3 regions of the Streptococcus suis S735 genome follow, and region 2 is predicted to be linked to each of the others. Evidence: predicted binding sites of a transcription regulator. Region 2 holds the regulator's gene; each other region holds the start of a gene.
What was found. Region 2 encodes NrdR, which represses ribonucleotide reductase genes. Its sites were predicted from a motif close to ACACNATATATNGTGT; they were not measured.
Positions count from the first base shown of each region.

Region 1: a site for NrdR is predicted at 3,312-3,327, ahead of nrdD (anaerobic ribonucleoside-triphosphate reductase). Genes of this name have one in related genera too.
Region 3: a site for NrdR is predicted at 4,421-4,436, ahead of nrdH (glutaredoxin-like protein NrdH). Genes of this name have one in related genera too.

Region 1 covers NC_018526.1:1,901,788-1,912,846, reverse strand. The annotation lists gene mutS (DNA mismatch repair protein MutS) at 1-361, shown strand, start outside; gene YYK_RS09410 (LytTR family DNA-binding domain-containing protein) at 493-936, shown strand; gene YYK_RS09405 (DUF3021 domain-containing protein) at 933-1,373, shown strand; gene YYK_RS09400 (hypothetical protein) at 1,407-1,595, shown strand; gene YYK_RS09395 (IS4 family transposase) at 1,710-2,999, opposite strand; gene nrdD (anaerobic ribonucleoside-triphosphate reductase) at 3,383-5,554, shown strand; gene YYK_RS10470 (hypothetical protein) at 5,653-5,787, shown strand; gene YYK_RS09380 (bifunctional metallophosphatase/5'-nucleotidase) at 5,789-7,135, shown strand; gene YYK_RS09375 (GNAT family N-acetyltransferase) at 7,137-7,631, shown strand; gene nrdG (anaerobic ribonucleoside-triphosphate reductase activating protein) at 7,818-8,375, shown strand; tRNA gene YYK_RS09360 (tRNA-Lys) at 8,481-8,553, opposite strand; RNA gene ssrS (6S RNA) at 8,562-8,755, opposite strand; gene YYK_RS09355 (replication-associated recombination protein A) at 8,857-10,143, opposite strand; gene YYK_RS09350 (MazG nucleotide pyrophosphohydrolase domain-containing protein) at 10,213-10,548, shown strand; gene YYK_RS09345 (DUF3013 family protein) at 10,550-11,020, shown strand; gene YYK_RS09340 (ASCH domain-containing protein) at 11,022-11,059, shown strand, end outside.
Region 2 covers NC_018526.1:1,513,046-1,524,104, reverse strand. The annotation lists gene gndA (NADP-dependent phosphogluconate dehydrogenase) at 1-1,235, shown strand, start outside; gene YYK_RS07585 (response regulator transcription factor) at 1,317-2,006, shown strand; gene YYK_RS07580 (AI-2E family transporter) at 2,096-3,226, shown strand; gene nrdR (transcriptional regulator NrdR) at 3,298-3,789, shown strand; gene YYK_RS07570 (replication initiation and membrane attachment family protein) at 3,776-4,927, shown strand; gene dnaI (primosomal protein DnaI) at 4,927-5,826, shown strand; partial or broken gene YYK_RS07560 (nitroreductase family protein) at 5,910-6,535, shown strand; gene der (ribosome biogenesis GTPase Der) at 6,554-7,864, shown strand; gene YYK_RS10500 (hypothetical protein) at 7,932-8,270, shown strand; gene YYK_RS07545 (hypothetical protein) at 8,272-8,580, shown strand; gene YYK_RS07540 (pilus expression-regulating Snf2 family helicase) at 8,719-11,059, shown strand, end outside.
Region 3 covers NC_018526.1:1,041,491-1,052,549, reverse strand. The annotation lists gene YYK_RS05220 (LacI family DNA-binding transcriptional regulator) at 1-210, shown strand, start outside; gene nrdF (class 1b ribonucleoside-diphosphate reductase subunit beta) at 646-1,605, opposite strand; gene YYK_RS05210 (hypothetical protein) at 1,632-1,826, opposite strand; gene nrdE (class 1b ribonucleoside-diphosphate reductase subunit alpha) at 1,872-4,031, opposite strand; gene nrdH (glutaredoxin-like protein NrdH) at 4,064-4,282, opposite strand; gene acnA (aconitate hydratase AcnA) at 4,669-7,338, shown strand; gene YYK_RS05190 (citrate synthase) at 7,335-8,453, shown strand; gene icd (NADP-dependent isocitrate dehydrogenase) at 8,456-9,637, shown strand; gene YYK_RS05180 (phosphocarrier protein HPr) at 9,793-10,056, shown strand; gene ptsP (phosphoenolpyruvate--protein phosphotransferase) at 10,061-11,059, shown strand, end outside.

The sequences.
Region 1 (11,059 bases), 390 kb from region 2:
GGAACACTTAGAGAATGTCCATGTATCGACCTTGGAGAAGGACGGCCAAGTCACCTTCCTCCACAAGATTGCCCAAGGTCCAGCTGACAAGTCCTACGGGATTCATGTGGCTAAGATTGCGGGAATGCCAGAGGAACTATTGCAGCGGGCAGATCGGATTTTGCAGACGCTTGAAAACCAAGCCCCTACTGCACCAACTCACCCAGCTCCGTCAGTAGTGGAAGAACCGTCAGGTCAACTTGATCTCTTCGCAGACACGCCTTCTCACCCAGTACTTGATGAACTGGAAAAACTAGACATCTACAATATGACCCCTATGGAAGTCATGATGGCGGTGGCGGAGTTGAAGAAAAAAATATAAGACAATGAAAGTCAGGACAGTTGTTCTGGCTTTTTTGCCGTTTAGTGCTGGAAAATGACCACATAGCCAAAAGCCCTTGAAACCAGTAAAGAAATGGTGTTTAATAGGGTCAGAAAGAGAAAGGAGAGAATATGAAAGTAAAACTAGCCATATCATCAGAGATTTTGGAAGATTTGGTGACTATTGAAGCTCAAGCTATGTCTGAGCAAATTACTAACTTGGTGACCTATATTCAAAACTTGGATAAGCAGAGATCCAGTCTAACTGTTAAAAAAGGGGAGCAGGTCTATCTTGTGGAACATGATGAGATTGTCAGACTCTACTTGGAAGATAGGGTTTTACAGGTGGAAACAGTAGAAACTACCTATACTTCCAACCTACGCTTGTATCAGGTTAAGGAGGACTTGCCGGCAAACTTTTTACAAATCTCTCAGTCGGAAATCATTCACATCAAGCAACTGGACCACCTCAAACTGACTGCTAACGGTCTGGTCAAACTGGTCATGAAGAATGGCTCGGTCACCTACTCCTCCCGTCGCTATCTAAAAGTTATCAAAGAAAGGTTAGGACTATGAAAAAATACATCTTATCAGCCAGTTTAGGCATCGCCATCGGAACCATTATCTCCATTATCACATCAGCCGTCTTCGGACAGGGAACCTACCTTCCTCTAAATCCCTTTTCAACCATGGGTGCTTACTACCTGAGCAACTTTAGTCAAGTAACCGTCATGTTGATTTGTGTAGCCATTTGGGCGACAATCGGTATCTTGTTTCAGCTGGCAGACAAGATTTTTGAACAGGATTGGAGCCTTTTACGAATGACGGCAACGCATTTTGGTTTCACGGTTTTAGGCTTTACACCGCTGGGCATTTTGGCTGGCTGGTTTCCCGTGAAACTTGGGGCCCTTCTCTTTTTCTGGCTCATCTTTGTCTTGGTATACGCTCTGCTATTTTTCCTAAACTATCGGAAAATGGAACGGCAGATTAAGGACATCAATGGTCGTTTGTAGTATAATAGCACTATCATTTAATTGGAGTGTCTTATGAAAATTATTTTGACGATTGTCTATAGCTTGGGGGTAGTGTGGAATACTCTCTATATTGCCTACAATGTCGGTAAACTTCCTTTGTTAAATTTGCTTTGGCCTGCTGTGATTTTAGTGGCCTGTGCCATCAATTTGTACTTTTTATGGACCAGAAAACAAGAGTCAGAATCAATGTCATTAAGTTAAGCATTTAAGCAGCTAAAGAAACTATTCCCGTCTGAGCAATTGATGACAAAACGGGAATAGTTTTTGTATTTAGGGCGCACAAAAAGGAAGATTTTTAACCCAATTTTTTAACTATTATGATATTCTATAAGTAAAGCTTACAGGTGCCTTGCTTTTTATCTTTCTTTGGAAGGTTCGATTGGGTAGAATAATGGATAAATGCTTAGCAATGTAGGTTTCTAATTGGAAGGAAGTGAGTTCTTCTCTAAGAAATTTTCGACAGGCATAAACAGCGTCTGAAAAACAAATTTTATAAGCCTGTTTTAACTTTGATGGTTTAATAGCAACGTGTGAGGTTAGCCATTTACAAACATTAAAATTGATAAAGTGAGCGTAGATTTCTTGGAGAATCCCTTCCTTCTTTTTTGCATGAAAATGAGTCAGACCGATACTGTATTTTAGGTCACGAAAACTAGTCTCTATGCCCCATCTGTAGGCATAGAGATCTTTTAATTTTTCTGGTGAATAATCCGTATTTGTCACCAAAGTCTCAAAGAAACCTGGCTTGATTTCGAGACGCACCATCCGAAAATGAAGGTCATAAAAACTGATTGGATCACTTTTTCGACTAGAGTTTGGTAAAAGGTCAAAGGAAGCATTATGAGGTAAAAAATGATACTGATTAGGGAAGTCTCGATACAGTTCTTTCATGACATTGGTTTGTTTGCGACAGATGTTTAGGTCAAACTCTTCATCAAAACAAGGGGTGTCAGGGAGGTTAAATCCTGATTTCATAGAATGATTCCCGTCACGAATACGAATAATATAGGACCAATTTCTTTCTTGGCAGTGAGCCATGACATTGTAGGATTCATACCCCCTATCCATTATCACCAGAGCTTGTTCAAAAGGGCAACTCTCCATCATGTCGATGAAAGCCGCACGCTCATCAACCTCCCGATTATTCTGAATTCGAAGGTCATGATAAATCTCTTGTTCAAGATTGTAAAGAGCATTGATATGAATGAGAGTGTAAGGAGTGTGGTGTGGTCCAGTTTGGAACGTGGTTGTTTTATCAGAACGATTTCTTGGTAGAACCACATCACTACCATCAACAGCCAAGATAGGGAGATCTTTAAATGTTGGAATCTTAGAAGTAATATTGGCAAACAGGGCTTTAAAAGCTTGATGTTTAAGCTGATACCGTCGTTGGACAAAGGCAGATTGAGAGACGGGCAAATCTAAATCAAGTAGCTCTTTGGCTAAGGTATTACCACCCATGGTCAGTATAGCTTGAATCATGGTTTCCATAGTTAGCTGACTTTTCCGACTAAAATCTTTTTCAGGATGAAGCACAAACTGGTTTGCGATGGAAACGATGTCGTTAATACTATCAAGTAAGTGAGCTTTAATCTGATCTAACATGACTTTTCCCCTTTTATTTTTAGTGTACCATAGAAAAAACTAACCTACCACAAAACGTGATAGGTTAGTTAACTTAATGACATTGGTGGGTGACCCGCCCTAGCCTATTTTCAATACATAGAGCCAGCCCTGTTAGAGGGCTGTTTTTTAGGTTTTCTGATAGAGAAGTTAGACCTTTGCCCAATCTGTTTTCATATTTCAATCTAGTAATTCATCCTTGTCGAGTGGTGAAATTGGGCACAGTTGTTTTCCAATTGATAGAATTTTTAAGACCTATATATAGTACATGGATAGGTTGTTTAATATTTTTTTACACAAGATATTGATTTTTGTTTTGTGAAGTGCTACACTAATAGAAGTGAAGAATTTTGGAGGTTTGTCAGATGAATGTGCAAGAAAATGTCTTACCGAGTATAGAATTATTGGTTTTGAAACGTGATGGACGGACAGTATCCTTTGACCAGGATAAGATTTTTTCTGCTCTTCAGCGGGCAAACCAAGAATTAGAACATCCTGTTTCAGAGGCAGGTTTAAAAATTGTATTAGAAGCTGTTTTGGCTGAAATTGGTCGCCGATTTGAGAAAGATGTTCAAATTTACGAAATTCAAACGGTCGTTGAACAGGAATTGTTAAAGGCTCATTTATATGATTTGGCGGAGCTTTATATTCAATACCGAACACGCCGTGATTTTCGCCGTCATCAGGCTACCGATATTAATTTTGAAATTCATAAGCTGTTGAGCAAGGACCAGTCTGTGGTCAATGAAAACGCTAATAAGGATGCGGATGTGTTCAATACGCAACGGGACCTGACAGCAGGTATTGTCGGAAAGTCTATCGGTCTCAAATTATTACCAGCTCATGTGGCCAATGCCCACCAAAAAGGCGATATTCATTACCATGATTTGGATTACAGCCCTTATACACCAATGACCAACTGTTGTTTGATTGATTTTAAAGGGATGTTGGCACAGGGCTTCAAGATAGGAAATGCCGATGTAGAAAGTCCAAAATCAATTCAAACTGCTACGGCTCAGATTTCACAAATCATTGCTAATGTGGCCTCAAGTCAATATGGTGGCTGCTCAGCTGACCGTATCGATGAAGTTTTGGCGCCCTATGCGGAACTTAACTACCAAAAGCATTTGAAAGACGCCGAGGATTGGGTGTTAGCAGACAAGCAAGAAGAATATGCGCGTGCTAAAACGCAAAAAGACATCTATGACGCTATGCAGTCTTTGGAGTATGAAATCAACACCCTTTTTACTTCCAATGGACAAACACCCTTCACCTCACTCGGTTTTGGCCTAGGGACATCATGGTTTGAGCGAGAAATTCAAAAAGCGATTTTGAACATTCGTATCAAGGGTCTGGGGCGCGAAGGGCGGACAGCTATCTTTCCTAAGTTGATTTTCACAGTTAAGCGTGGCTTGAACTTGGAGTCAGATTCTCCAAACTATGACATCAAGCAATTGGCGATTGAATGTGCAACCAAGCGTATGTATCCAGATATGCTTTCTTATGACAAGATTGTTGAGTTGACAGGTTCCTTCAAGGTGCCAATGGGTTGCCGCTCTTTCCTTCAAGGTTGGAAGGATGAAAATGGACAGGATGTGACATCTGGTCGGATGAACTTGGGTGTCGTAACCGTCAATTTGCCACGGATTGCCATGGAGTCTGCTGGAGATAAGGATAAGTTTTGGGAAATCTTTGCAGAACGTATGGCCATTGCCAAGGATGCCTTGGTTTACCGCGTGGAGCGGGTTAAGGAGGCAACCCCGGCCAATGCTCCAATTCTCTATCAATATGGGGCATTCGGCAAACGTTTGGCTAAGACAGATGCAGTAGATGAAGTCTTTAAAAATCGTCGAGCAACCGTATCTTTGGGGTACATTGGTTTGTATGAAGTCGCAACCGTATTTTACGGTGGCGAATGGGAGACCAACCCAGAGGCAAAAGATTTCACGGTGGATATTATCAAGAAAATGAAAGCCTTGGTTGAAGATTGGTCGGATGAATATGGTTATCATTTTTCAGTTTATTCGACACCATCTGAAAGCCTGACAGATCGCTTCTGCCGTATGGATACAGAGAAATTTGGCATCGTTAAGGACATTACGGATAAAGAGTATTACACTAATAGTTTCCACTATGATGTACGCAAAAATCCAACACCGTTTGAAAAACTGGATTTTGAGAAAATTTATCCTGCTGTAGGTGCTAGTGGTGGATTTATCCATTACTGTGAATACCCTGTACTGCAACAAAATCCAAAGGCTTTGGAAGCTGTTTGGGACTATGCCTATGACCGTGTTGGTTACTTGGGAACCAATACTCCGATTGACCATTGTTACGCCTGCGATTTTGAAGGTGATTTTGAGCCAACAGAGCGTGGTTTCAAGTGCCCAAATTGCGGGAATAGCGATCCTAAGTCGGTGGATGTTGTTAAACGAACTTGTGGATATCTAGGAAATCCGCAGGCCCGTCCGATGGTAAAAGGCCGTCACAAGGAAATCTCAGCGCGTGTGAAACACATGAACGGGTCAAGTTTGTAAATCATAAATAAACAAGATAGGACTTCCACAGTTCCAGGTAGCTGTGGAAGTTTGTTATAAATGAACACAGGTTCAAAAATGAAAATGAGGTGAAAAGAATGGGAAAATATCAATTAGACGATAAGGGCAAGGCCCTGGTGACACGCTATCATGAGAAGAATTCTAATGTGAAGCAGGATAAAAAAGCGCGTGTGCAGGAATTGCTCAAACAAGCAAAAAACAAGAAAAAATAGTATGGACTATACAGATATTAGTATTCTCCATACCAATGATATGCATTCCTACATGGAGAATTTTCCAAAGAAAGCCCAGCTGATTGCGGATATTCGAGCTCGAAATGAGCAAAAAGGTATTCCGACCTTTGTCTTTGACAGCGGCGATCTCTTTTCGGGTAATATCTTTTTCAATATGTACCGAGGAGTCAAGGAAATCGAGCTGATGAATCAAATTGGTTGTCAGGCTATGACCTTGGGCAATCATGAGTTTGACCACGGAGATGAGTTGCTTAGTCGCTTGGATGACTATGCTCAGTTTCCAATTGTGTCCTCCAATCTCCGCTATCGGGATGTGGAGGTGGCTGATGAATTGGTGCTGCTTGAGGATGTCCTTGAATTTGATATGAATGGGAACCCCCTCTATGTCCTCGGTTTGACTACCTTGGAAACCCAGGAGGTTGCGTCACCGTCGGAGAATGTGATTTTTGAAGGCCATAAACAAGCTCTACGAAGAGTGGTGGATCAGGTTCTTGCCAAGGATCCACAGGCTCATATGGTCTTACTCAGTCATCTAGGATACGATGAGGATGTGCATTTGGCCAAGGATTTCCCTGAACTCAACGTGATTTTAGGTGGGCATACTCATACAATCTTGAAAGAGCCAACTCAAGTAGGGAGCGTCAGTATTTGCCAGGCTGGGCAATATGGCAGATTTATCGGTCATCTATCCCTGCGGTGTTATGCAGACGGACGGCACGAGGTCCTGGCTTATGACTTGATTGAGGTGGAGAAACTGACCCAAGAAGACAGGGCGGTCAAGGCTATTATCGACCAGATGAAATCAGAACGTGACGCAGTTTTTTCCCAACCGATAGCGATTTTACCTCAGGCACTAGACGGAGAGCGAGACAGCATTCGTCAAGGGTTATCAACTCTGGCCCCTGTTATTTGTCAGGCTTTATTTGAACAGGCGAGTCAACTAGGTTTGCAGGTGGATGGAGCGGTCATCAACGGCTTCGGTATTCGGGCTTCCTTGTCGGCGGGACCAATCTTTTATTCGGACTTGGTCAAGGTCTTGCCCTTTTCCAAGCGAGTACTCTTAGTTCGTATCAAGGGCAGAGACTTGCTCTCCAGTATACAGACAGGTCTCCACCCTCAGATGTGGGGCATTGTCCCGGGCAGTGAGGGTTTTGTGGTCAATGGCAGAGCAGCCGAGTCAGATAAGGACTATCAGATTGTGACCAATTCTTTTGTTTGGAGCGGTAAGGACAACTATGACGATTTCCACAAGGCAGAAATTGTGCAGGACTTGGGACTGGATATAGACATCATCAGTGAATTTTTCAAAAGACAATATGGAGACTAAAATGGAATTAAGAAGACCGACTATAGCGGATAAGGAAACGATTTTGGAGATGCTGGCAGAATTTGAAAAAGCAGGCTCAGCTATGGACGGAGGCTTTATCTCTAAAGATGTCGACTTTGAAGAATGGATTTTTAGAAACAAAGACTATGAGACAGGTCTCAATCTGCCAGACGGTTTTGTTCCTTCCATTCAATATGTGTCATTTGACCAGACTGGTCGAGCCCTTGGTTTTCTCAGTCTACGCCTACGGCTCAACGATTTCCTGCTCAATAAAGGCGGTCATATCGGATATTCCATTCGCCCAACCGAGCGAGGAAAGGGCTATGCCAAGGACCAGCTGCGACTTGGTTTGCAGGAAGCCGCAACCAAAAATATTTCCAAGGTCCTTGTGACTTGCTTGACAGACAATCAAGCCAGCCGTTGCACGATTGTGGCTTGTGGTGGCGTTTTGGAAGATGTTCGAGACGGAGTAGAAAGATACTGGATTGAGGATTAATGGGAGTGACAAACTGCTGAATCAAAACAGGAAAGGAATTGAGATTGGTTCCGCACTAAGCTTGCTGGGATCAATCCGAGCTAAAGCATTGGAAGTACCATTTATGGATAAAAACAGTCTGTGTACTGGTAAAACGGAATTCATCCAAACGATCAGATTTCATTTGCTTATGCTCAGGTATTTGAAATGAATAATCCTAAACCACAAGAATGGAAGAGCGAGGAACTTAGCCAAGGGCGAATAATGGACTACAAAGCCTTTAACTTTGTGGATGGAGAAGGAGTCCGTTGCTCTCTATATGTTAGTGGCTGTCTGTTTCACTGTGAGGGCTGCTACAATGTTGCAACCTGGTCTTTTAAAGCTGGGATTCCCTATACCAAGGAGCTTGAAGACCGCATTTTAGCAGACTTGGCCCAGCCCTATGTACAGGGCCTAACTCTCTTGGGTGGCGAGCCTTTTCTGAACACGGGCACGGTCCTCCCACTCGTAAAGCGAATTCGGAAAGAACTGCCAGAAAAGGACATTTGGTCTTGGACAGGCTACACATGGGAAGAAATGATGTTAGAAACTCCGGATAAGTTAGAGTTACTATCCTATTTAGATATTCTAGTTGACGGCCGTTATGACCGTACCAAGCGCAATCTTATGCTGCAATTTCGAGGCTCATCGAATCAACGCATCATCGATGTACAGAAATCATTACAGGAAAAACGAGTTGTCCTGTGGGATAAGTTAAAAAAATAGCCCTTCACAATGTGAAAAGGTTCTTTTTGACCAAATTTTGACCAAATTCACTCAAAAAAACGAGAAAAAGCCTTGATAAATCAAGACTTTCCTCATATCAACCAATCCTCCCTGTAGGGATCGAACCTACGACCCACGGATTAAGAGTCCGCTGCTCTGCCAGCTGAGCTAAGGAAGGTAAAAAATAAAAATGCTGTATTGGTACCGGTTATCCATGGATTGTATTGATCCCGCACGCTAAAAGCAGGTGGGTGACGCGTTTCTAACTTAGTTGCTTCTGGGTGTGCCAGCTTGCATACTGTTAGAGGATCTTTGTCTCCCTAGTAATACAAAAATAGTCGGTCAACACATAGGTATGAATTCGTATACCACAGCAGTTCTTATTTATGATTTAATAATACCACTTTTTTTTGAAAAATCAAGAGAAAAATGGCAAAAATGTAAGCGGTGTCAAAATGTATGTGCCAAAAAACCAGTTCTATCAAGGATTTTGGCGTCTATTTTTTTTCAAATTTTTTATCTTTTCTTGTGTCATGCCCAAGGCACGCTCATATTTGCCGGTGTCATTGGCAGTGAAGTAGTCCGCATGAAGTAACTTATCAGGCAGGTATTGTTGGTCCACCCATTTCTCAGGATAGGCATGGGGATACTGGTAACCAATGGCATTTCCCAGCTCCTTACTACCAGCATAATGACCGTCTCGCAGGTGATTTGGAATGGGCAGATGACCGTTCTTTCGCAAATCAGCCAGAGCTGCATCCATAGCCAGATAGGCAGAATTGGACTTGGGAGAAAGAGCCAAATCGACTACCACATTGGCAATCAAAATCCGTGCTTCTGGAAAGCCAATTTTCTGGGCGGCTTTAAGGGCCGTCACCGTATGAATCTGAGCCTCTGGATTGGCCAAGCCGATGTCTTCGTAGGCAATGACCGTCAAGCGACGAGCCAGACTAGGCAGATCTTCGGCCTCAATCAAACGAGCGGCGTAGTGGAGGCTGGCATTGACATCGCTACCCCGAATGGATTTTTGCAGGGCGGAGAGGATGTCGTAGTGGGCATCGCCGTTCTTGTCCATGCTGATGTAGGACTTTTGCAGGCTATTTTCCACGGCGTCCAGATCAATGTGGCGGCTACCGTCGTCACATTCCTTGGTCGAAAGTACAGCTAGTTCTAGCGAATTGTAGGCGGCACGAAGGTCACCGTTGGTCGCATTTGCCAGAAAATCCAGAGCCTCAGGCTCAATGGTAATAGGGAAGTCAAAACCACGTTCGCTGTCTGTCAAAGCCAACTCCAAGGCCTGTCGGATATGGCTGGTTTGCAAAGGTTGTAATTCAAAAATCTGCACTCGACTGCGAATGGCGGGTAAAATAGAGAAAAATGGATTTTCCGTCGTTGCTCCAATCATGATGATATTGCCATTTTCCAAAAGAGGGAGCAGGAAATCCTGCTTGGTCTTGTTAAGGCGGTGGATTTCATCGAGCAGGAGAACCAGACCGCCAGAAAACTTAGCCTCTTCAGCGATTTCCTGCAGGCGTTTTTGGTTGTCGGTCGTGGCATTAAAGGTCCGAAAGGCATACTTGGTTGTGCCAGCAATGGCAGAGGCGATAGAGGTCTTGCCAATCCCTGGCGGACCGTAGAGAATCATGGACGACAGCATATTGGCATCGATCATGCGACGGATAATCTTTCCAGGACCGACCAGGTGTTCCTGACCGATTACCTCATCAATGGATTTGGGTCGCATACGAAGGGCGAGATTGGCTGGCATAGGCTTCCTTTCAGTGCATTTATGGTATAATCATTATACTACAATTTTAGGATTTGGAGAGAAACGAAGATGACGGAGTTGACAGTGAGTGTTTTGGAAGAATACTTGCGTGACCACTATGGGACGACAGTTCCAGAGCAAAGTCTCTTTATGAAATTAGTGGAAGAAATCGGTGAAGTAGCAGAGCTACTGAATCAACGTGCAGGCCGCAAGATGATGGATAGCGAAGACGACAGCTCTGCTCGTTTGGCAGAAGAATTAGCAGATGTTATTCACTATGCTGTAGCCTTAGCAGCGGTAAATCAACTAGATTTAACCAAGTCCATTTTGGAGAAAGATGAGCGGGCTTCCGTCAAATACGGTCGAGAAATAAATTTATTGGAATTTATAGAAAAGAGGAAATAGAATGGCAAAACATGGCTTTTTAGATGTGCTGGAAGCGGCACTGGACAAACATTTTACTTATGATTACGAGCTCAACTGGGACAAGAAAAATCATGCTATTGAGTTGGCTTTTATCTTGGAAGCACAAAATGCGGCTGAGATTGAAACGGTGGACGACGAAGGCAATGCGTCTTCTGAGGATATTTTCCTAGAGGAGTATGTCCTTTTCTACAACCAGGACAAGTCTCGCTTTGACGAGGAAGACTATCTGGTCGCTCTGCCATTTGACGCCAAGAAGGGCTTTTCAGCAGAATTTCTGACCTATTTCGCAAGCTTTCTCAAGGACACCGCAGACCAAGGCCTAGATGATCTCATGGACTTTTTGGCGGACCCAGAAGCCCAAGAATTTGCGATTTCTTGGGATGGAGAGGCTTTTGAAAAAGGCAAAGCAGACTTGGTAGAAGGGGAATTTTACCCATATCCGAGGTATTGAGATGGTTCATGAAATGTTACTGGCTCCAAAACCTTTTGA
Region 2 (11,059 bases):
AAAAACCACGTCGCATCATGCTTATGGTTCAAGCTGGTCCTGGTACAGATGCAACCATTCAAGCGCTCTTGCCGCACTTGGATGAAGGTGACATCTTGATCGATGGTGGTAATACTTTCTACGAAGACACTATCCGTCGTTCAAAAGAATTGGCAAACTCAGGTATTAACTTCATCGGTACAGGTGTATCTGGTGGTGAAAAAGGAGCCCTTGAAGGTCCATCTATCATGCCTGGTGGTCAAAAAGAAGCTTACGAATTGGTGGCAGATGTCTTGGAAGAAATTTCAGCAAAAGCACCAGAAGATGGAGCACCATGTGTGACTTATATCGGTCCAGATGGAGCTGGTCACTACGTAAAAATGGTACACAACGGTATCGAGTATGGTGACATGCAATTGATTGCGGAGTCATATGATTTGATGCAGCACTTGCTTGGCTTGTCAGTGGATGAAATGGCTGACATCTTCACTGACTGGAACCAAGGCGAATTGGATAGTTACTTGATTGAAATCACAGCGGACATCTTGAAACGCAAGGATGACCAAGGTCAAGATGGACCAATTGTTAACTACATCATGGACGCTGCTGGTAACAAGGGTACTGGTAAATGGACTAGCCAATCGTCACTTGACTTGGGTGTGCCATTGTCATTGATTACAGAATCCGTCTTTGCTCGTTATATCTCAACCTACAAAGATGAGCGTGTGGCAGCAAGCAAGGTCCTTCCAAAACCAGCTCCGTTTGCATACGAAGGCGACAAGGCTGAATTGGTAGAAAAAATCCGTCAAGCATTGTACTTCTCAAAAATCATGTCTTATGCACAAGGTTTTGCACAGTTGCGCGTAGCATCAAAAGAAAACAACTGGAACTTGCCATTTGGTGAAATCGCAAAAATCTGGCGTGCAGGTTGTATCATCCGCGCTCGCTTCTTGCAAAAGATTACGGATGCCTACGGACGTGATGAAGACTTGGCAAACTTGCTCTTGGATGAGTACTTCCTTGATGTAACAGCTAAGTATCAACAGGCAGTTCGCGATGTTGTTGCCTTGGCAGTTCAAGCAGGAGTTCCTGTACCAACATTCTCAGCAGCTATTACCTACTTCGATAGCTACCGTGCTGAAAACTTGCCAGCGAACTTGATTCAAGCACAACGTGACTACTTTGGTGCTCACACTTATAACCGTAAAGATAAAGAAGGAATCTTCCATTACGACTGGTATAGCGAATCAAAATAGAAAAGATGGGCGTGGAAGCGCCCTTCTTTCTAGTCATAATACGATTCCTACACCATTTGAAAGAATAGAAAAGGATGGACAATGGCTAAGAAAATTTTGATTGCTGGTAAAGAACGCAATCTCTCGCATTTTGTTTCCATGGAATTGCAAAAAAAAGACTATCTTGTTGATTATGCATCGACAGGGAAAGAGGCTATGTCCTTGGCACATGAAACGGATTTTGACTTGATTCTGATGAGTTTTCAGCTTTCAGACATGTCCAGCAAGGAATTGGCTACAGAACTGTTAGCGATAAAACCAGCCACGGTCATGATTGTGGTAGTTGAGCCGACAGAAGTTAGTCAATATGGGGAAGAAGTCCTCTCTTATGCTGTTTCCTACGTGGTGAAGCCCTTTGTCATTAGTGATTTAGTGGAGCAAATCTCTGCGATTTTTCGTGGTCGTGACTTTATTGACAATAACTGTAAACAGGTTCACATGCATGCGGCCTATCGTGATTTGAAGGTTGATTTTCAAAATCGAACAGTGACTCGAGGTGATGAATTGATTAATTTGACCCGCCGAGAGTATGATCTGCTGGCAACCTTAATGAATAGCCCAGAGCCTGTTAGTCGAGAACAACTTCTTGAGCGTGTTTGGAAATATGAAGCGGCTTCTGAGACCAATGTCGTCGATGTATATATTCGCTATCTACGTGGTAAACTGGATTTGCCACATCAAGATTCATATATAAAAACAGTTCGTGGTGTCGGATATGCCATGCGCGATTGATTTAGAGTAGAGAGGAGGGAAGCTTTCCCTCTTTCTTTTTCTATAAGCGTGTGATAAAATAATAGCCAATAAGTAAGAATGGAAAAGTTATGAATACATCATTTAAAGAAAAAGTCATATTGATACTCTTATCTGGAGCGACATTATTAGCTGTTCTCAACTGGTCTAGTATTTATGGGGCTATTCAACAATTATTGGGCAGTATGAATTCGCTTTTTATTGGAGCTATTTTTGCCTTTATTCTCAATGTTCCCATGAAAAAATTAGAAGATCAGTTTGAAAAAATTTCTTTTTTAAAGAAATCCAAGCGGTCTTTGGCAATTGTTGGAGTATTAATTGGATTTGCTTTAATTGTGACAGGACTGGTAGTGATTGTTCTTCCTACATTGGTGACGACTGTTTCAGAACTGGTTTCGGTTAGCAGCACAGCCATTCCAAAATCGGTAAATGCCCTGACTAATTTTCTTGAATCAAATGGTCTTTTGTCGGGACAAATCGGAGACCAGATTGCCAGCTTTTTGGATCAGGTGAAGAATTTAACACTTATTTCAAGTTTGGTCACACCGATTTTATCTGGCTTGGTGTCCAATGTGACGGGGATTTTTTCGAACACTATGACGTTGATAATGGCTTTCTTCTTCACTCTAGCGATTTTAGGGAGCAAGGAACACTTGCAGGCGATGACGAGAAAGTTCTTGCAGGCTACCTTGCCAGAGAAGGCTGTCAGAGTAGTGAACTATATTGGAGAAGTTATTGTTGATACCTATGACCGATTCTTGATGAGTCAGATTGTTGAGGCATGTATCATTGGGACACTTGTCTTTGTTAGTTATTCGCTCTCAGGAATTCCTTATGCCAGCATGGCTGGTATTTTGGCTGGGGTCCTATCATTTGTACCTTATATCGGTCCCTTTTCAGCGTGTTTGATTAGTGCTCTCTTTGTGGCGGTACAAAATCCGCTCTTGGCACTCTGGTCTATCGCCCTTTTCCAGATTATTCAGCTGATAGAAGGAAATGTGATTTACCCGCGCGTGGTTGGTCAATCAGTTGGTCTTCCGACCCTCTTTACCCTGGCTGCAGCCCTGATTGGTGGTAATTTGTTTGGCCTACTTGGTATGGTCTTCTTTACCCCAATTTTTGCGGTTGTCTATCGCTTGGTTCGTGAATGGGTTGCCAGTCGATTGAAGAAGCAAGATGAATTATTGGTAGAAAGTGAGTAATTCTCGCTTTCTTTTATTTTTGTCATTTTTATGCTATACTGAAGTGATAAAGTTTATGTAGGAGAAAGAGTATGCGTTGTCCAAAATGTCAGAGTTTGAAATCAAGTGTCATTGATAGTCGTCAGGCTGAAGATGGCAATACCATCCGTCGTCGTCGTTCCTGCGACCAATGTGGTCAACGTTTTACCACCTATGAACGGATTGAAGAGAAAACTCTAGTCGTTGTGAAAAAAGACGGAACTAGAGAGCAGTTTTCACGTGAAAAGATTTTCAATGGGATTATTCGTTCTGCTCAAAAGCGCCCTGTGTCAACCGATGATATTGATGAAGTGGTGAATCGGATTGAACAGAAGGTTCGAGCACAAGGTGATAGTGAAATAGAATCCGATGTCATTGGGAATTTGGTAATGGAAGAATTGGTCGAATTGGATGAAATCACTTATGTGCGTTTTGCATCGGTTTATCGTTCTTTCAAAGATGTTGGAGAGCTAGAAAATTTGCTTAAGCAGATGATCTCCAAAGGAAGTAAGGTAAAACCGGGAAAAAAAGATGAAACCAAATGATTTATTTGCCTATATAAAAATCAGCCCGTTTACACCTGATATTGTCAGTCTTAGCAAATGCTACCAGCCGATTATCGGTTTTGATGCATTAGCGCTTTATTATTACTTTTATAGTTTTGCCGATCAAGGGCAAGGACGTTACAAATGGACTGTCATTCTCAATCACATGGATTTTGGGATGAATCGTTTGGAGAAGGCTCTGGATGTTCTGACTGCCATGGGGCTCCTAGAACTCTATCGTGCAGATGAATTAACAGGTTTGGCGCTACAAGCCCCTCTGACCGTAAAAAGTTTTCTAGCGAAACCCTTGTATAAGAACTTGTTGGCAAGGAAGATTGGGGAGTCAAGTATGGAGAATCTGCTTGTTCACCAACCCAATCAAGAACAAAATATTTCAAAAACATTTTCTCAGGTCTTTACCATGGATGGGCAGGCTCCAGTTGTTTTTGAACCGAAACATGATTTTGACTGGTCTGCCTTCAAGGCATTAATGGCTAAAGATAAGCTTCTTTTTCAGGATGAAGCTGAGGATATTATTGCGCTTAGTTACATAGCAGAGCAGGCAGGTTGGACCTGGTTGGAAACCTATCGGCAGGCTAAAGCAACAGCTATTGGACAGATGATCTCGACCAAACGCTTGCAGCAGTCACGTCAGTCATTGCCAACAGAAAGCGCCAACCTCACTGCCCAAGAACAAGCCATTGTTCGTGAAGCGAAATCAAAATCCAGCCTAACCTTCCTGTCCTTTATCAAGGAGCAACGGAAGGCAGCGGTGACAGGAACAGAACGAAAATGCTTGACGGATTTGGCCAATTTGGGTCTGCTTGACGAAGTTATCAATGTCTTGGTCCTCTATACCTTTAACAAGGTGGACTCAGCCAATCTAAATGAAAAATACGCTATGAAGCTGGGCAATGATTTTTCCTACAAGGGAATTGGCAGTGCAGAGGCAGCTGTTCTTTATCTAAGAGAGTTAAAGACAGGTCAAGCTGTTACCAAGTCGAGCCAGCCACAGAAAAGCAATGTGCCTGAGTGGAGTAAGGAAGAGGTTGTCATGGATAACAGTCCTGAAGCTCAGGCAAGAATGGAAGCGCTTAGGAAACGAATGTTAGAAAACGAAAGTAAGGGAGGTAGCTGATGAAATCAGTTCAAGACAGGTTGTCGCAGGCAACCAATCCAAGTTCAAAATCTTATCAGCAACTCTATCAGGAGATAGTGAGTGATCCTGAAGTCGCTGCTTTTATCAAAAAAGAAGGTTTGACTCAGCAGGAAATCACCCTCTCCATTTCTAAGTTTTTGGAATATATCAGTCAGCGTGACCTTTTTGTCAAACAAGATGAGACTTATATTGCAAAAGGCTATCAACCTGTTTTGGTTATGAATGAGGGCTATGCAGATGTGTCCTATCTTGAAACAGAGGAATTGGTCGAATACCGTCGTTTGGAAGCTATTAAGAACCGCATTCAGCTCATCAATATGCCTCAGGCTCTCAAAAAAGTTACTATCGCTGATTTAGATTTCACAGACAGTAATCGTATAGAGGTCTATGATGCCATTGATGCTTTTGTTGAACAGGTCGGCGAACACTATAAAGGTTTGTATCTATATGGTGATTTTGGAATTGGGAAGAGTTTTTTGATGGCTTACATGGCCCATCGCCTATCAACCAATCGCCACCTCTCGACCACCATTCTGCATTATCCGACCTTTGTTGTCGATATAAAAAATGCCATCAAAGATGGCTCTGTCAAGGAGCGGATTGATGAAATCAAGCTGGCTCAGGTCTTGGTACTAGATGATATCGGAGCGGAGCAACATAGTCCGTGGGTGCGCGACGATGTTTTACAGGTCATTCTTCAATACCGCATGCAGGAAAATCTGCCAACCTTCTTTACTTCCAATTTCTCCTTTGATGAGTTGGAACGGCATTTTGCATCTGGCAAGTCTGGTGATGAGACCTGGCAGGCCCAACGGGTTATGGAGCGGATTCGCTATCTGGCTCGCGATTTGCATTTGAAAGGAAATAACCGCCGATGAATGAAACCATTGATTTGATGCTGAATCATACTTCCGTCCGTCGTTTTACGGAAGAGCCCATTGAGGTGGAACATTTGCAAGCTATTATATCAGCTGGGCGAGCTGCATCTAGCTGGAAGAATTTCCAGTCTTATTCCATCATTGTGGTGCAGTCGGAGAAGAAAAAAAGGCACTCTATGACCTGGTGCCCCAGCCAGCTATTTTACAGGCTCAGGCTATTCTGGTTTTTGTGGGCGACCATAATCGTGCCAGCAAGGCGGCTCAACTCCATGGTTCAGACTTTGATGCCAAAGGAACAGAGAATCTCCTGATTTCTTCTGTTGATGCGAGCCTAGCAGGGCAAAACGCCCTCTTGGCAGCTGAAAGTCTGGGCTACGGCGGGGTCTTTATCGGTATGATTCGCCATAAGGCCATGGCAATAGCAGAGCTGTTCAACTTGCCAGATTATACCTATCCCATTTTCTGTATTGCCTTGGGTCGACCAGCCCAAAACCATCCTGTTAAACCACGTTTGGAAAGCGAAGCCATTGTCTTTCAGGAAGAATATGTGGAGCAAGGCGTGGAAGTAATCCAAGCCTACGACCAAGTTCAGACAGCCTATGCAGGTGCCCGTCAGACAGAATCCTGGTCTGAGCGTATGGTTGCCCAGTTTGGTCAGGCTGAACAACCAGAAACAAAGTCTATCTTAGAAAAGAATAAATTATTGTAAACTAGAAGAGGAGGAGCTATGGCTCTACCAACTATCGCCATCGTTGGCCGTCCCAACGTTGGTAAATCAACACTATTTAACCGTATTGCGGGGGAACGCATTTCTATTGTAGAAGACGTTGAAGGTGTGACCCGCGACCGTATTTATGCTACTGGTGAGTGGCTCAACCGTAAGTTTTCCCTGATTGATACAGGTGGTATTGATGATGTGGATGCACCTTTCATGGAGCAAATCAAGCATCAGGCTGAGATTGCCATGGATGAAGCGGATGTTATCGTCTTTGTCGTATCAGGCAAGGAAGGTGTGACGGATGCTGACGAGTATGTATCGCGTATCCTTTATAAGACAAACAAACCAGTTATTTTGGTTGTCAATAAAGTAGATAACCCTGAAATGCGTAATGACATCTACGATTTCTATTCACTCGGTCTTGGCGATCCTTATCCAGTATCTTCTGTACACGGTATCGGAACAGGGGATGTCTTGGACGCTATCATTGAAAACCTACCAGCTCAGGAAGCAGAAGAAAATCCAGATATTATCAAGTTCAGCTTGATTGGTCGTCCAAACGTTGGTAAATCAAGTTTGATTAACGCTATTTTGGGTGAAGAGCGCGTGATTGCGTCGCCTGTTGCTGGAACGACTCGTGATGCTATTGATACGCACTTTACAGACCCAGAAGGTCAAGAATTTACCATGATTGATACCGCAGGGATGCGCAAGTCTGGTAAGGTCTATGAAAATACCGAGAAATACTCTGTTATGCGTGCCATGCGTGCCATTGAACGCTCGGATGTCATATTGATGGTTATCAATGCCGAAGAAGGTATCCGTGAGTATGACAAACGCATCGCAGGCTTTGCCCATGAAGCTGGTAAGGGAATGATTATCGTAGTCAACAAGTGGGATACGCTTGAAAAAGACAACCATACCATGAAGCAGTGGGAAGACGATATTCGTGACCAGTTCCAATACTTGTCTTACGCACCGATTATCTTTGTGTCAGCCTTGACCAAACAACGCTTGCATAAGTTGCCTGAGATGATTAAGGCCATCAGTGAGAGCCAGAATACCCGTATTCCGTCGGCTGTTCTCAACGATGTTATCATGGACGCCATTGCCATCAACCCAACACCGACCGACAAGGGCAAACGCCTCAAGATTTTCTATGCGACTCAGGTTGCGACCAAACCACCGACCTTTGTGGTCTTTGTCAACGAAGAAGAGCTCATGCACTTCTCCTATATGCGTTTCTTGGAAAATCAAATCCGCAAGGCCTTTGTATTTGAAGGGACACCGATTCATCTGATTGCACGGAAACGGAAATAAAGAGGGCAACCTCTTTTTTCTTTGCACCTATTCGTAAATATGCTAGAATGGACTTGGAGGTGTTGGTATGGTAGCGGTTCCGATTTGGCGTTCTTTTTTGATATTGCTTTCTTTTTCATCATTTTTTCTTGTATTTTATGAAGACAGTCAGTATAAACCTTTCGGCTTTCGTTATTGGCTGGGGCTAGTGGCTTGTATCTGGCTCAATTTGGTGACTTTGGCATCCTATTTTATCGCCTTTACTGGTGGTTCAATTATGGTCTATAATCAGTATAAACAGCCATTGGTTGTGATATTCCTTTTTTGTCTATTCGTGGCTAGTATGCTAACCTTACTTTCCTTTAAGGCTATCAAGATGATGATTCGACGAACCAAATATTATCGACAGGTAAGAAAGGTAGGCTAGTATGGAATTTTTGGGTGAGTTGCTAGTTGAGTTTTTGACTGGTCTAGCAGACTTCGATGAAAAGAAACACCCTCCCTTTGGAATTCGCTATTGGCTGGGCTGGTTGGGAGTTCTGATTCATGTTTTACTCCTTGCCTTGCTTACTTGTGTGACTGTCTTCTTTTTCAAGTTTTTCTTGGTTGGAAAAGGCTTGATTAACGTAGTAGTGGCAGTTGTTTTCCTGCTATTTGCCCTATTTTGGCTTTGGAAATTCGGAAAAACAATCTTGAAAATGTGGCAAGCAACGATTTATTATTTAGCTATTCATTAGAGACACCAGTTTACCTGCTGGTGTTTTTTGATACCTATTTAAACAATTCAAATTGAAAATATGCTATAATGAAAAGATAATATTTTAGATATATTTTACAGAAGAGCTGATGATTGGTTGAAGGATAAAGGAGTTAGAATGGGTCGCATGATGCCAGGGCGGATTCGCCAAGAAGGAATTGATTTGTACGAGGCTGGAAAACTGACTGTTCTTCATAGTGAGAATGGAAAGATGGTGCTGGATATTGCTGGTGAGCGCTTTACTTACGGCGATGCAGATAGCGATTTACAGTGTAGTTGCCAGTTATTTCAAAGTAAAGGTTACTGTCAACATCTAGCTGCCACGGAGTATTTTTTAAAAAATGATGCCTCAGGCAAGGATATGAAGCAGTCTTTGAAAGAAGATGGTGAACAACATAAGGAAACCGTCCGTCGGACTTATTTTGGCGGTCTCTTTTTAGATGAAATTTTGCGGCCAGAACCTGAACTGGGGATTAAGTATCAGTTATCAGTTGAAGGGAGCTTATTGCCCTATGATCGTCAGATAGATTGGACCTTGAAAATTACCCGCTTGCCAGATACACGTTCGTACATTGTGCGGGACATCGGAGCTTTTTTGCGCATTGTGAAAGCCAACGGTCACTATCAGATAGGTAAAAATTATTATGAGCAAGTTACTTATGAAAATTTTGATGAACCAAGTCAGGCTCTCCTGGATTTTCTCTGGGCCTTGGTACCAGAGAAAGTTGGTATAGATTCGGATATTCTTACTCATTTTGGACGACATTTTCGTCTGCCACAAGCCTATTTTGAGGAGGGGTTGGAGCTGTTAAATCAGCTAGAACATTTTAACTTTTCCTATCAACAGCAGTCCTATTCCTCCTTGATGGTTCTTCCGTTGACAGGTGAGGAAGGGCTCTATCATTTTGAGGTGACCGTTCACACGCAGATGATTGAAATGGTTATTCACGAAAAAACAGTCCGACCACTTTTTCATGGGCGCTATCTCTTAGTAAATGGCACGGTTTATAGTGTCAATCGCCATCAAGAACATCTGATTTACCAAATTTCCGAACTTGTTCCAACCGAATCAGGTTTGAGAAAAGTGCAGGTAGATTTCCCTGACCAAAATCGTCTGGCTTTAAGCTTGCTGGATTTGCAGACAATTGGGACTGTTAAGGCACCTAAACGCTTCATCATTCATGATTTCAAGCCAGAATTTCATATTCAGATGGAGGCAAATGACAGTTTATCACTCCAATTGGTTTTGGATTTTGATGGACGTAAGGTAAGGAGTGAAGAGGATTTGGCTCTCCTGCCTTTTGCCAGCCATTTCCAACATTTGGAGAGGGTCTATCAGGCTATTCGTTTAGCTGGCTTTAGGGGGACATATCATGCCCAGAGAGCGGCTCTTAGTCAGCAGGAGCTCTATCCATTTTTCCAACAACAATTGCCTATATTACAAAAAATGGGGCAGGTTCATCTAGCAGAAAGGCTACAGGCTTTATATATTGAAGCCAAACCTCAATTAGAAATTGTGCGTAACGGCTCACTTTTGGATATTTCGTTTGACTTATCAGGTATTGAACAATCTGAAATCGATCAGGCGATTACAGCCTTGTTGAATCAAGAGGATCACTATACTAGCCCGAGCGGTAAGGTATTTGTTTTTGATGAGGAAACCAAGAAAATCAGTCAAACCCTAATCTATTTGCGGGCCCGTCATGGTAAGGAGGGGCAGGTACAAGTCCATGCTCTTGCCGGTTACCAATTGGCTCAATCCTTGTCACAATTCAACCAAGTCAGTTTCTCCAAGGAATTTGAGGAAATGGCAAGCTATCTAGCTCAGCCAGATTTGTTCCCGCTTCCTGCTGTGGAAGTAACAACGTCGCTTAGGGATTATCAGCAGACAGGGCTTAAGTGGTTGACTATGCTGGATACGTATGGTTTTGGCGGAATTTTAGCTGACGACATGGGGCTTGGAAAGACCTTGCAAACTATCGCCTTTCTGTCCAGTCGGATGACAAAAGATTCCAAAGTTTTAATATTGGCACCGTCTAGCTTGATTTATAACTGGTTAGATGAGTGTAAGCGGTTTGCTCCAAGTTTAGATGTGGCTGTTGTCCATGGAAACAAGGAACAGCGTGAAGAGATCATTGCCAATGATCACCAAGTCTTAGTTACCTCCTATCCATCCTTCAGACAGGATGTTGCACTCTATAGACAGGAACGCTTTGACTACCTCATTTTAGATGAGGCGCAGGTCATGAAGAATGCCCAATCTAAGATTGCACAGCTTCTGCGTGAGTTTGAGGTTGGGAATTGCTTTGCCCTCTCAGGTACGCCGATTGAAAACCATTTGACGGAACTATGGTCCATTTTCCAAATTGTCTTACCAGGTTTATTGCCAGGCAAACAAGACTTCGGTAAATTAGCAGCCAAGGACATTGCGCGGACCATTCAACCCTTCGTTCTCAGAC
Region 3 (11,059 bases), 470 kb from region 2:
TATGACTTTCCTCAGGTTGGTCTTTTGGGGTTTGACAATACTGAATGGACAAATTTTTCATCCCCTACTATCTCTACCATTGTTCAACCCGCCTTTGAAGAAGGGTGTCAGGCAACAAGGATGCTGATCAATCAGATTGAGGGCGGAAACCAAGTGGGACGACAACAGGTTTTAGATTGCACAGTTCATTGGAAAGATTCTACATTCTAAGTTAAGTCAAATTTTACTTCTTAGGAAGAGGAGCAGAACGAAGTAGAATATTCTGATTGAGAGCTCACTGAAACCCTCCTTGAATCGCCTAATATATACAAAAAATAGGAATTTTCCCTTAACTGGTGGGAGAATTCCTATTTTTATGCCAATCTCATCGAGATGATATATTAACATTATATACGATTTTAAACTCAACAGATTTCTATAGTCTTTTAGTACTAGGCAATGAGCCGCAGACAGTACTGGAGTGCCGCACAGTTGATTAGGTTGGATTTAGAGTGTAAAACACGAACAAATCCGCCAATCAACCACTGCGCTGAGATGTTGACACGAACTCTAAGAAGTGGCGCTGGGCTTTTTGCCCAGCCTCACGTCAAAGATAAACAAAATGACTATAAAACGGAAAAATAGAAATGATATTTTTCCTAAGATCTACAACCCATATAAATAATCATCATCTGTCATAGCTTCCACTTCACCAAGAAGATAGCCGTTACCGACTTGGGAGAAGAAGTCGTGGTTAGATGTACCGGTTGAGATACCGTTCATGATGATTGGGTTGACATCATCTGCTGAATCTGGGAAGAGTGGATCTTGTCCCAAGTTCATGAGGGCTTTGTTGGCGTTGTAACGAAGGAAAGTCAAGACTTCCTCAGTCCAGCCAACTGCATCATAGAGGGAGCGTGTATAGCCCTCTTCATTTTCGTAAAGTTGGTAGAGCAGGTCGTACATCCAGTCGCGAAGTTTGTCCTGTTCTTCCTCTGATAATTCATTGAAACCAAGCTGGAACTTGTAGCCAATGTAGGTACCGTGCACAGATTCGTCACGGATAATCAGTTTGATGATTTCTGCAACGTTGGCCAGTTTGTTATTCCCAAGGTAGTAGAGTGGCGTGAAGAAACCAGAGTAGAAGAGGAAGGTTTCAAGGAATACGCTGGCTACTTTCTTTTCAAGTGGTGTACCTGTTTCGTAGATTTCATTGATAATCTTTGCCTTGCGTTGCAAATATTCGTTGCTGTTGGTCCATTCAAAGATGTCTTCAATCTCAGACTTGGTATTCAAGGTTGAGAAGATAGAAGAGTAAGATTTGGCGTGAACAGACTCCATGAATTGAATATTGTTGTAAACAGCTTCTTCATGGGGTGTGCGAATGTCATTGCGGAGGGCTTGGACACCTGTTTCAGATTGAAGGGTATCCAAGAGGGTCAATCCGCCAAAGACCTTACCAACCAGGTCTTTTTCTTCAGCAGTAAGTTTACGCCAGTCATCCAAGTCGTTTGATAAAGGAATACGTGTATCGAGCCAGAATTGCTCAGTCAACTTTTCCCAAGTTGACTTGTCAATAACATCCTCAATGGCGTTCCAGTTTATGGCTTTGTAGTAGGTTTCCATATTACTTTCTTTCGTTTTATCAATAATTATTTTTTGCGTTTTCCGACTAAGTATTTTCCTGCTTCAGGACTACCGTGGCGTAATCCATCCGCAGCTAGTCGGTCGCTCGTTTTTTTGAGCTTATTATTTTCTTTTTTAGTTTGTGAATAAGCTTTTTTTAGTACGTTATTTTCTCTTTTTAATTTTTTATTTTCTTGTTTTGTTTTACCAAATCCAAACATAAAAAACCTCCAGAAATATTGAATAGCTTTATTTTAGTCTGTAAATCAGATTACACAACTTTCACATTGGTTTGCGCCGACTTCTTCGCCGTCATCGGTAAAGGTACGGATGTAGTAGATAGACTTGATACCTTTGTTGAAGGCGTAGTTACGAAGGATAGAGAGGTCACGTGTAGTTTGTTTGTTCTCTTTTTTCCATTCATAGAGTTCTTTTGGGAGCTCGCTGCGGAGGAAGAGGGTGAGGGACAAACCTTGGTCAACGTGTTCTGTTGCGGCAGCATAGACATCAATGACCTTGCGCATATCCATATCGTAGGCAGATTTATAGAATGGAATGGTTTCTGTTGTCAAGCCAGCTGCTGGATAGTAGATTTTACCGATTTTCTTCTCTTGGCGTTCTTCAATCCGTTGTGTGATTGGGTGAATTGAAGCAGAAACGTCGTTGATATAAGAGATAGAACCGTTAGGTGCAACAGCTAGACGGTTTTGATGATAGAGACCATCTGCCATTACCTTTTCACGAAGCTCCGCCCAATCTTGTCCACTTGGAATGAAAATTCCTTCAAATAGTTCTTTGACACGGTCAGATTGTGGTTGGTAGTCTCCGGTCACGTATTTATCGAAATAAGTGCCGTCTGCGTATTTTGATTTGTCAAAATTATGGAAGGTTGCCTTGCGTTCACGGGCAATGTTATTTGATTCTACCAAAGTCCAGTAGTTGAGGAGCATGAAGTAGATGTTGGTAAATTCTACAGCAGTTTTTGAACCGTAATCAATCAAGTTCTGAGCCAAGTAAGAATGAAGTCCCATAGCTCCAAGACCGATTGAATGCGCTTGACTGTTTCCTGCTTCAATAGATGGTACAGCTGAAATGTGTGAATGATCTGTGACATAAGTCAAAGCACGAGTCATGGTACGGACAGAACGTCCAAAATCAGGCGACTTCATCAAGTTAACGATATTGGTTGAACCGAGGTTACATGAAACATCAGTACCCATGCTCAAGTATTCTTGCGAATCATTAAGAATGCTTGGTGTTTGAACTTGAAGGATTTCCGAACAGAGGTTTGACATGATAATCTTGCCGTCAACAGGGTTGCTACGGTTAGCTGTATCGATGTTGATAACGTATGGATAGCCAGACTCTTGTTGGAGTTTGGAAATTTCTGTTTCCAAGTCACGTGCCTTGATTTTTGTCTTACGGATACGTGGGTTTGCTACCAACTCGTCGTATTTTTCTGTGATGTCAAGGTAGCTATAAGGGACACCGTATTCCAACTCAACTGAGTATGGGCTGAAGAGGTACATATCTTCGTTTTTACGTGCCAATTCGTAGAATTTATCAGGAACAGTAATACCGAGTGATAAGGTCTTCACGCGAACTTTCTCATCGGCATTTTCTTTCTTAGTCGAAAGGAAGGAAATAATATCTGGGTGGAAAACATCAAGATAAACGACACCAGCCCCTTGGCGTTGCCCAAGCTGGTTAGAATAGGAGAAGCTGTCTTCGAAGAGTTTCATAACAGGAACAACCCCAGAAGCTGCCCCCTCATAGCCCTTGATTGGAGCACCTGCCTCACGCAAGTTGCTAAGGGAAATACCAACACCACCACCGATACGGGACAATTGCAGAGCAGAGTTGATAGAACGTCCGATCGAGTTCATATCGTCAGTGACTTGAATGAGGAAACACGATACCAACTCACCACGACGGGCACGGCCTGCGTTGAGGAAAGACGGTGTTGCTGGCTGGTAACGAAGATGAATCATTTCGTTGGCCAGGTTTAGTGCTAATTCTTCGTCGCCCTCAGCAAAATACAAGGCGTTGAAGAGAACGCGATCTTCCATACTTTCCAAGTAGTAAGCCCCGTCGTTGGTTTTAAGGGCATACTGGTTGTAGAACTTGTAAGCAGCCATGAAAGACTTGAAGCGGAAATTTTGGTCTTTCAAGAATTGATCGATTTTGATGATAAATTCTGGACTGTATTGGTCCAAAAACTCTTTTTCGAGGTAATTTTCTTCTAATAGATAAGCAATCTTGTCTAAAATACTATCAAATTGCTTGGTATTTGGGAGGACGTTTTCTGTAAAGAAGGCCTTAACCGCTTCTTGGTCCTTGTGGAGAGGAATTTGTCCATTGACAGGACGGTTGATTTCGTTATTTAAACGGAAGTAGGACACATCGCCTAGCTCTTTTAAACTCATAGTCGCAATCTCTTTCTATAAACAGTAGGGAGTTAAACCAAGGCTTTTAGTTTTCCTGGTTGAAAACCTGAGAAAACATCATTTTCAGTTTCGATAACAGGTGCAGCTGAGAAACCGAGACCTTGTACGTGATCGATAAATTCAGGCTGTTCATCTAGATTGATTTCTTTATAATCTACACTATGTTGGTCCAAGAATTTCTTGGTCATTTTACACTGTACACAATCATTTTTTGAATAGATCGTTACCATTCAATTTCTCCTTTGTCCATGAGGGATTAATAAAAAATCCCAATTTTGTTACCAATCTAGGATACAAGATTTTAAGGTTAAAGTCAAGAAGGAAGTTTATTTAAAATCACAAAATATAGTGCACAATATTTTCATAAGACACCATATATTGTACATCCGTCCAATGCTGCCAAGTCGAAAAATAGCGTTTACATAGCTGTTTCTATTTAGTTTGATAACCCTAACAATCTCTCGGTAAAGTATAAATCAGCTTTTTTACAAATGTCATAATATTTTGAAGGAAATAAACGATGTTACAAAATATAACATTTATGGTTATACATGTATTGAATATATATTACCTTTTGTACTATACTATTCAATAATGTCGAAAGAGGTTATAAAATATGGAAAAAACACAGAGAAAGCGCTTGTTTTATAAAGGGGAAGAATATTCATATTATGCATTGGAGTCGATTTCAATGGAAGAAAAAGTGGATATTCATTCACTTCCCTATACTATTCGTATTTTATTAGAGAGTCTTTTAAGAAAAGAAGATGGTGTGGATGTTACAAAAAATCACATAATGGAGTTGCTTCATTATCAGGCTGCCTCTCCTAAAGGGGAAATTCCTTTTAAACCTAGTCGTGTTATTTTGCAAGATTTTACAGGTGTTCCTGTTGTGGTAGATTTAGCCTCCATGCGTGATGCGGTGGTGAAAGCAGGTGGAAACCCTGAATTGATTAACCCAGAAATTCCAGTGGATTTAGTCATCGACCACTCTGTTCAAGTTGATTTTTTTGGGACTGAAGATGCTCTGGAGAAAAATATTGCCTTAGAGTTCGAAAGAAATAATGAACGCTATGAATTTCTGAAATGGGCAGAGAATTCCTTTGAAAATTATCGCGCTGTGCCTCCAGCAACAGGAATTATCCATCAGGTAAACATTGAATTTCTAAGCGATGTTATTATCAACAAGGATGGTTTGCTTTATCCAGATTCTATGTTTGGTACAGACAGTCATACGACCATGATTAATGGTATTGGTGTACTTGGTTGGGGTGTAGGTGGTATTGAGGCGGAAGCTGCAATGTTGGGTGAAGCATCTTATTTTCCCGTTCCTGAGGTGATTGGTGTTCGCCTAGATGGGCAATTGCCTAAGGTTGCCACTGCAACGGATTTGGCGCTTAAGGTCACTCAACTTCTACGTCAGGAAAATGTAGTTGGGAAGTTTGTCGAATTTTTTGGACCAGGTTTATCTTCTCTTACATTAGCGGATCGAGCAACTGTTTCCAATATGGCTCCAGAATACGGTGCGACTTGTGGCTATTTCCCGATCGATGGAGAAACTTTACATTATATGAGATTGACCAACCGTTCGGAGGAGCACGTGGAGTTGACAGAAGCCTATGCTAAGGCTAATTATTTATTCTATGATGCTGAACGTTTTCCGTCTTATAGCAAGGTTTTAGAATTGGATTTATCGACAGTAGTCCCATCTATTTCTGGTCCTAAAAGACCACAGGATTTGATAGAATTAACAGATGCAAAAGCAGAGTTTCAGGCTAGTTTAATACGTGAAGTAGGCGTGCGTGGATTTGGTTTGGAGGAAGCAGAGTTAGATAAAACAGCCTCGGTTAAGTATGTTGAAGGAGATGAGCAAATTCAAACAGGTCATGTTGCTATTGCGGCGATTACCTCGTGTACAAATACCTCCAATCCGTATGTCCTTTTGGCGGCAGGATTACTGGCGAAAAATGCGGTAGAAAAAGGTTTGGCAGTTTCTAAGACGGTCAAGACGTCATTGGCACCAGGCTCAAAAGTAGTGACTGGCTATTTGAAAAAATCAGGTTTGCAGACCTATCTAGATACCTTAGGGTTCAATTTGGTTGGTTATGGTTGTACAACTTGTATCGGTAACTCAGGTGATCTGTGTCCTGAAGTGGCGGAGGCGATTAAGGAAGAAGATTTATTGGTTTCTGCGGTATTATCTGGAAATCGTAACTTTGAAGGACGGATTAATCCGTTGGTAAAAGCTAATTTCTTAGCGAGTCCACCGATTGTAGTTGCCTATGCTATTGCGGGAAATATGAATGTAGATTTAACAAGGGATCCGCTGGGGTATGATGAGAAGCAACAAGCTGTCTACCTTGCGGACATTATGCCAAGTCGTGAGGAGGTAGACGACTACATTGAGCGTTATGTGACTCGTGACCTTTATAAGGAAGAATACCAACAGGTATTTACAGATAGTCAGGCTTGGAATGCGATTGAAACAAAAATAAATAAGAATTACAATTGGAATTCATCTTCTACCTATATTCAAAATCCGCCCTATTTTGACAACATGCAGGCAGATTTATCCATAAAACCACTGGAAAATTTATCTGTTTTGGCTAAATTTGGCGATTCTGTAACGACAGATCATATTTCCCCGGCAGGGAATATTGCACGATTGAGTCCAGCCGCTCGTTATCTCGAAGAGAATGGCATTGTTTATAAGGATTTTAATTCTTATGGAAGTCGTCGTGGAAATCACGAAGTCATGATACGTGGGACTTTTGCAAATATTCGTATAAAGAATGAGCTGGCAGATGGAAAAATTGGTGGTTGGACAAGAGTTGGCGAAGAGATTCTTCCTATCTATGATGCGGCTATGAGATATAAGGAAGTTGGTGTCGGTAGTATTGTTATTGCTGGTAAAGACTATGGGATGGGGTCAAGCCGTGACTGGGCAGCGAAAGGTTCAAGTTTACTTGGTGTGAAGGCTGTTCTTGCTGAGTCATTTGAGCGGATTCACCGTTCAAACTTAGTGATGATGGGTGTTCTTCCTTTACAATTTTTAGAAGGTCAGTCGGCAGAAAGTCTTGGCTTGACTGGACATGAAAGCTATACAATTGATTTGCCAGAAGATGTCGGTGTTGGTCAAATTGTAACAGTCCATGCGCAAACAGACGATGTTACAAAGGAGTTTCAAGCTCTGGTGCGGTTTGATGCAGAAGCGGATATTCGTTATTATCGCCACGGAGGTATTTTACCTATGGTAGTAAGAAAGAAATTAGGAGGAAAGGTATGACAGAAACGAATGGGTTAAAAGATGCGATTGCCTGTGATACGCGAATCAGTGCAATTGAAAATGACCGCTTGTCCTATGCAGGGTATGACATCGCTGAACTGATGGAGAATAACGCTTCTTTTGAGGAAGTCATCTATCTTCTGTGGAACCTGCATTTGCCAACTCAGATTGAATTAAATTATTTTGAGAAAAGCCTGCGAAAAGAATATGCGATTTCAGATGCGGTAGAGCAATGTATTCTGATTCAATCACGGCGACATTTGCATCCAATGAGCGTGTTGCGTTCGACAGTATCTCTCCTTGGAGTATATAATGTACACGCTGAAGAGAATTCGTTAGAAGCTTTGTATGAACAATCTATTCAGATTATGGCCAAGGTTCCGACGATTATTGCAACATTTGCTCGGTTGAGACGCGGATTGGTTCCAATTGAACCGCGGTCTGATCTGGGTTTTGCGGCGAATTTTCTTTATATGCTGAATGGTGAGGAGCCGAGTGATTTACAAATCAAAGCGTTTAACAAAGCTTTGGTGCTTCATGCTGATCATGAATTGAATGCATCTACTTTTGCTGCGCGTGTCACGGCATCAACGTTAACGGATTTATATTCTTGTGTCACCACGGCAATTGGGACTCTGAAAGGCTCATTGCATGGTGGTGCAAATGAACGAGTGTTTGACATGTTGTTGGCTATTCGTGAGAGTGGTGATACCGAGAGATATTTGCAGAAGAAGCTGGATTCGAAGGAAAAAATTATGGGATTTGGCCATCGAGTCTATAAAACGGTTGATCCTCGCCAAGAGTATTTGAAGGAGATGGCGCGTGATTTGACATTCGGAACAGACGATGAAGCGTTTTATAGATTGTCAGAGGAAGTAGAAAGCTTTATTAAAACCAAAAAAGGTTTAATTCCAAACGTAGATTTTTATTCGGCGACAGTTTACCATGTGCTAGGTATTGATAGTGATATTTTTACATTGATTTTTGCAATGAGCCGTATGGCGGGGTGGATTGCACATGTCCAGGAACAACGGAAAAATAATAAATTGATTCGTCCGCGCTCTTCCTACTTAGGTGGTAGGAATTTGGTTTACATCCCGATTGGAAAGAGGTAAATATGGCAGAAAAAATCCTAATGAGAGAGGGACGGTTAATTGTCCCAGATTGTCCCGTTATTCCCTATATTGAAGGAGATGGTATTGGCAGGGATATTTGGTCAGTCAGTCAAAAAGTTATTGATGCTGCAGTGAAAAAAGCCTATGCAGGTCAACGTTCTATTCAGTGGAGGGAGGTTTTTGCAGGAGAAAAGGCTTATGAATTAATGGGAACTTCTTTGCCGAATGAGACACTGGAAATAATTCGTGAGCATTTAGTTGCAATCAAAGGTCCCTTGGGGACGCCGATTGGGAAAGGTCATCGTTCTCTTAATGTTGCACTTCGTCAAGAATTAGATTTGTATGCCTGTGTGCGTCCGATTCGCTATTTTAAGGGAGTGCCAAGTCCGCTGAAAGAGCCTGAAAAGACGGATATTACTATTTTTCGTGAAAATACAGAAGATATTTATGCAGGTATTGAATGGGAGGCTGGTTCAGATGAAGTTGCCAAAGTCATTTCCTTTCTGCAAGAAGAAATGGGAGTGGTAAATATCCGTTTTCCAGAATCTTCAAGTATTGGTATCAAACCGATTTCGGAAGAAGGGAGTAAACGCCTCATTCGCTCTGCAATAGAATATGCCCTAGAACATCAATTGAAGATGGTGACCTTAGTTCATAAGGGAAATATTCAAAAGTTTACAGAAGGTGGCTTCCGCAAGTGGGGTTATGAATTGGCGAAAGAAGAATTTGCTACAGAACTTGCAGAGGGGACTTTGGTAGTAAATGACATTATTGCGGATAACTTTCTGCAGCAGATTTTATTGGCGCCGGAAAACTTCCAGGTGGTTGCTCTTACAAATCTAAATGGAGATTATGCATCAGATGCTCTTGCGGCTCAGGTCGGAGGAATAGGCATCTCACCGGGTGCTAACATTAATTATCAGACAGGTCATGCTATCTTTGAAGCGACACATGGAACTGCTCCTGATATTGCAGGAAAGGATTTGGCTAATCCATGTTCTCTCTTGCTTTCGGCTTGTATGATGTTGGAATATATTGGCTGGAAAGAAGCGGCTGTTTTAATTATTCAGGCCTTGGAAGACGCTTTTATAAATAAAAATGTTACGCTTGATTTTGCTAAAATTTTGGACGTTGCTCATCAATCTACTAGTCAATTTTCAGAAGTTCTAATAGATTCTATTTAATGAAGAAAAAGTAAAATGAACCTCTCTTTTTATGACGGAAACATGAAAGAAAGGTAAAAAAATCTTGAAAATGATTTCAAAAAGTGGTATAATGTCCTTTGTAAGGGTTATCACAAATAACTCGCAATTTTGTAAAAATAAAGGAGAATCCAAATATGGCTTCAAAAGACTTCCACATTGTGGCAGAAACAGGTATCCACGCACGTCCAGCAACTTTGCTTGTGCAAACAGCTAGTAAATTTGCTTCAGACATCACTTTGAACTACAAAGAAAAGTCTGTTAACCTTAAATCTATCATGGGTGTTATGAGTCTTGGTGTTGGTCAAGGCGCTGACGTAACAATCTCTGCTGAAGGTGCTGATGCTGACGACGCAATCGCAGCTATCACTGAAACAATGGAAAAAGAAGGATTGGCATAAGAATATGACAGAAATGCTTAAAGGAATCGCAGCATCAGATGGTGTTGCTGTTGCTAAGGCATATCTACTCGTTCAGCCAGATTTGTCCTTCGAAACTGTTACAGTTGAAGATACAAATGCAGAGGAAGCTCGTTTGGATGCTGCTCTAGAAGCATCTCAAAACGAGCTTTCTGTTATTCGTGAGAACGCAGTAGCTAGCCTAGGTGAAGAGGCCGCAGCCGTATTTGATGCACACTTGATGGTTCTTGCTGATCCAGAAATGATTGGTCAGATTAAGGAAACAATTCGTGCGAAGAAAACAAACGCTGAGACTGGTTTGAAAGAAGTTACGGATATGTTTATCGCTATCTTTGAAGGTATGGAAGATAACCCATACATGCAAGAGCGTGCCGCAGATATTCGTGACGTAGCCAAACGTGTATTGGCACACTTGCTTGGTGTTCGCTTGCCAAACCCAGCAACTATCGACGAAGAGTCAATCGTTATCGCACATGACTTGACACCTTCAGATACAGCGCAATTAAACAAACAGTTGGTAAAAGCTTTCGTAACGAACATTGGTGGTCGTACAAGTCACTCAGCTATCATGGCTCGTACACTTGAAATTGCTGCTGTTTTGGGGACAAATAACATTACTGAAATCGTTAAAGACGGTGATGTATTGGCTGTTAACGGTATCACAGGTGACGTAGTGATTAACCCTTCTGAAGAAGTGATTGCAGAATTTAAAGCAGCTGGTGAAGCTTATGCTAAACAAAAAGCTGAATGGGCTCTTTTGAAAGATGCTCAAACAGTTACAGCTGACGGCAAACACTTTGAATTGGCAGCAAATATTGGTACACCAAAAGACGTTGAAGGTGTAAATGATAACGGTGCAGAAGCAGTTGGTCTTTACCGTACAGAGTTCTTGTATATGGACTCACAAGACTTCCCAACTGAAGACGAGCAATACGAAGCTTACAAGGCTGTTCTTGAAGGTATGAATGGCAAGCCTGTTGTGGTT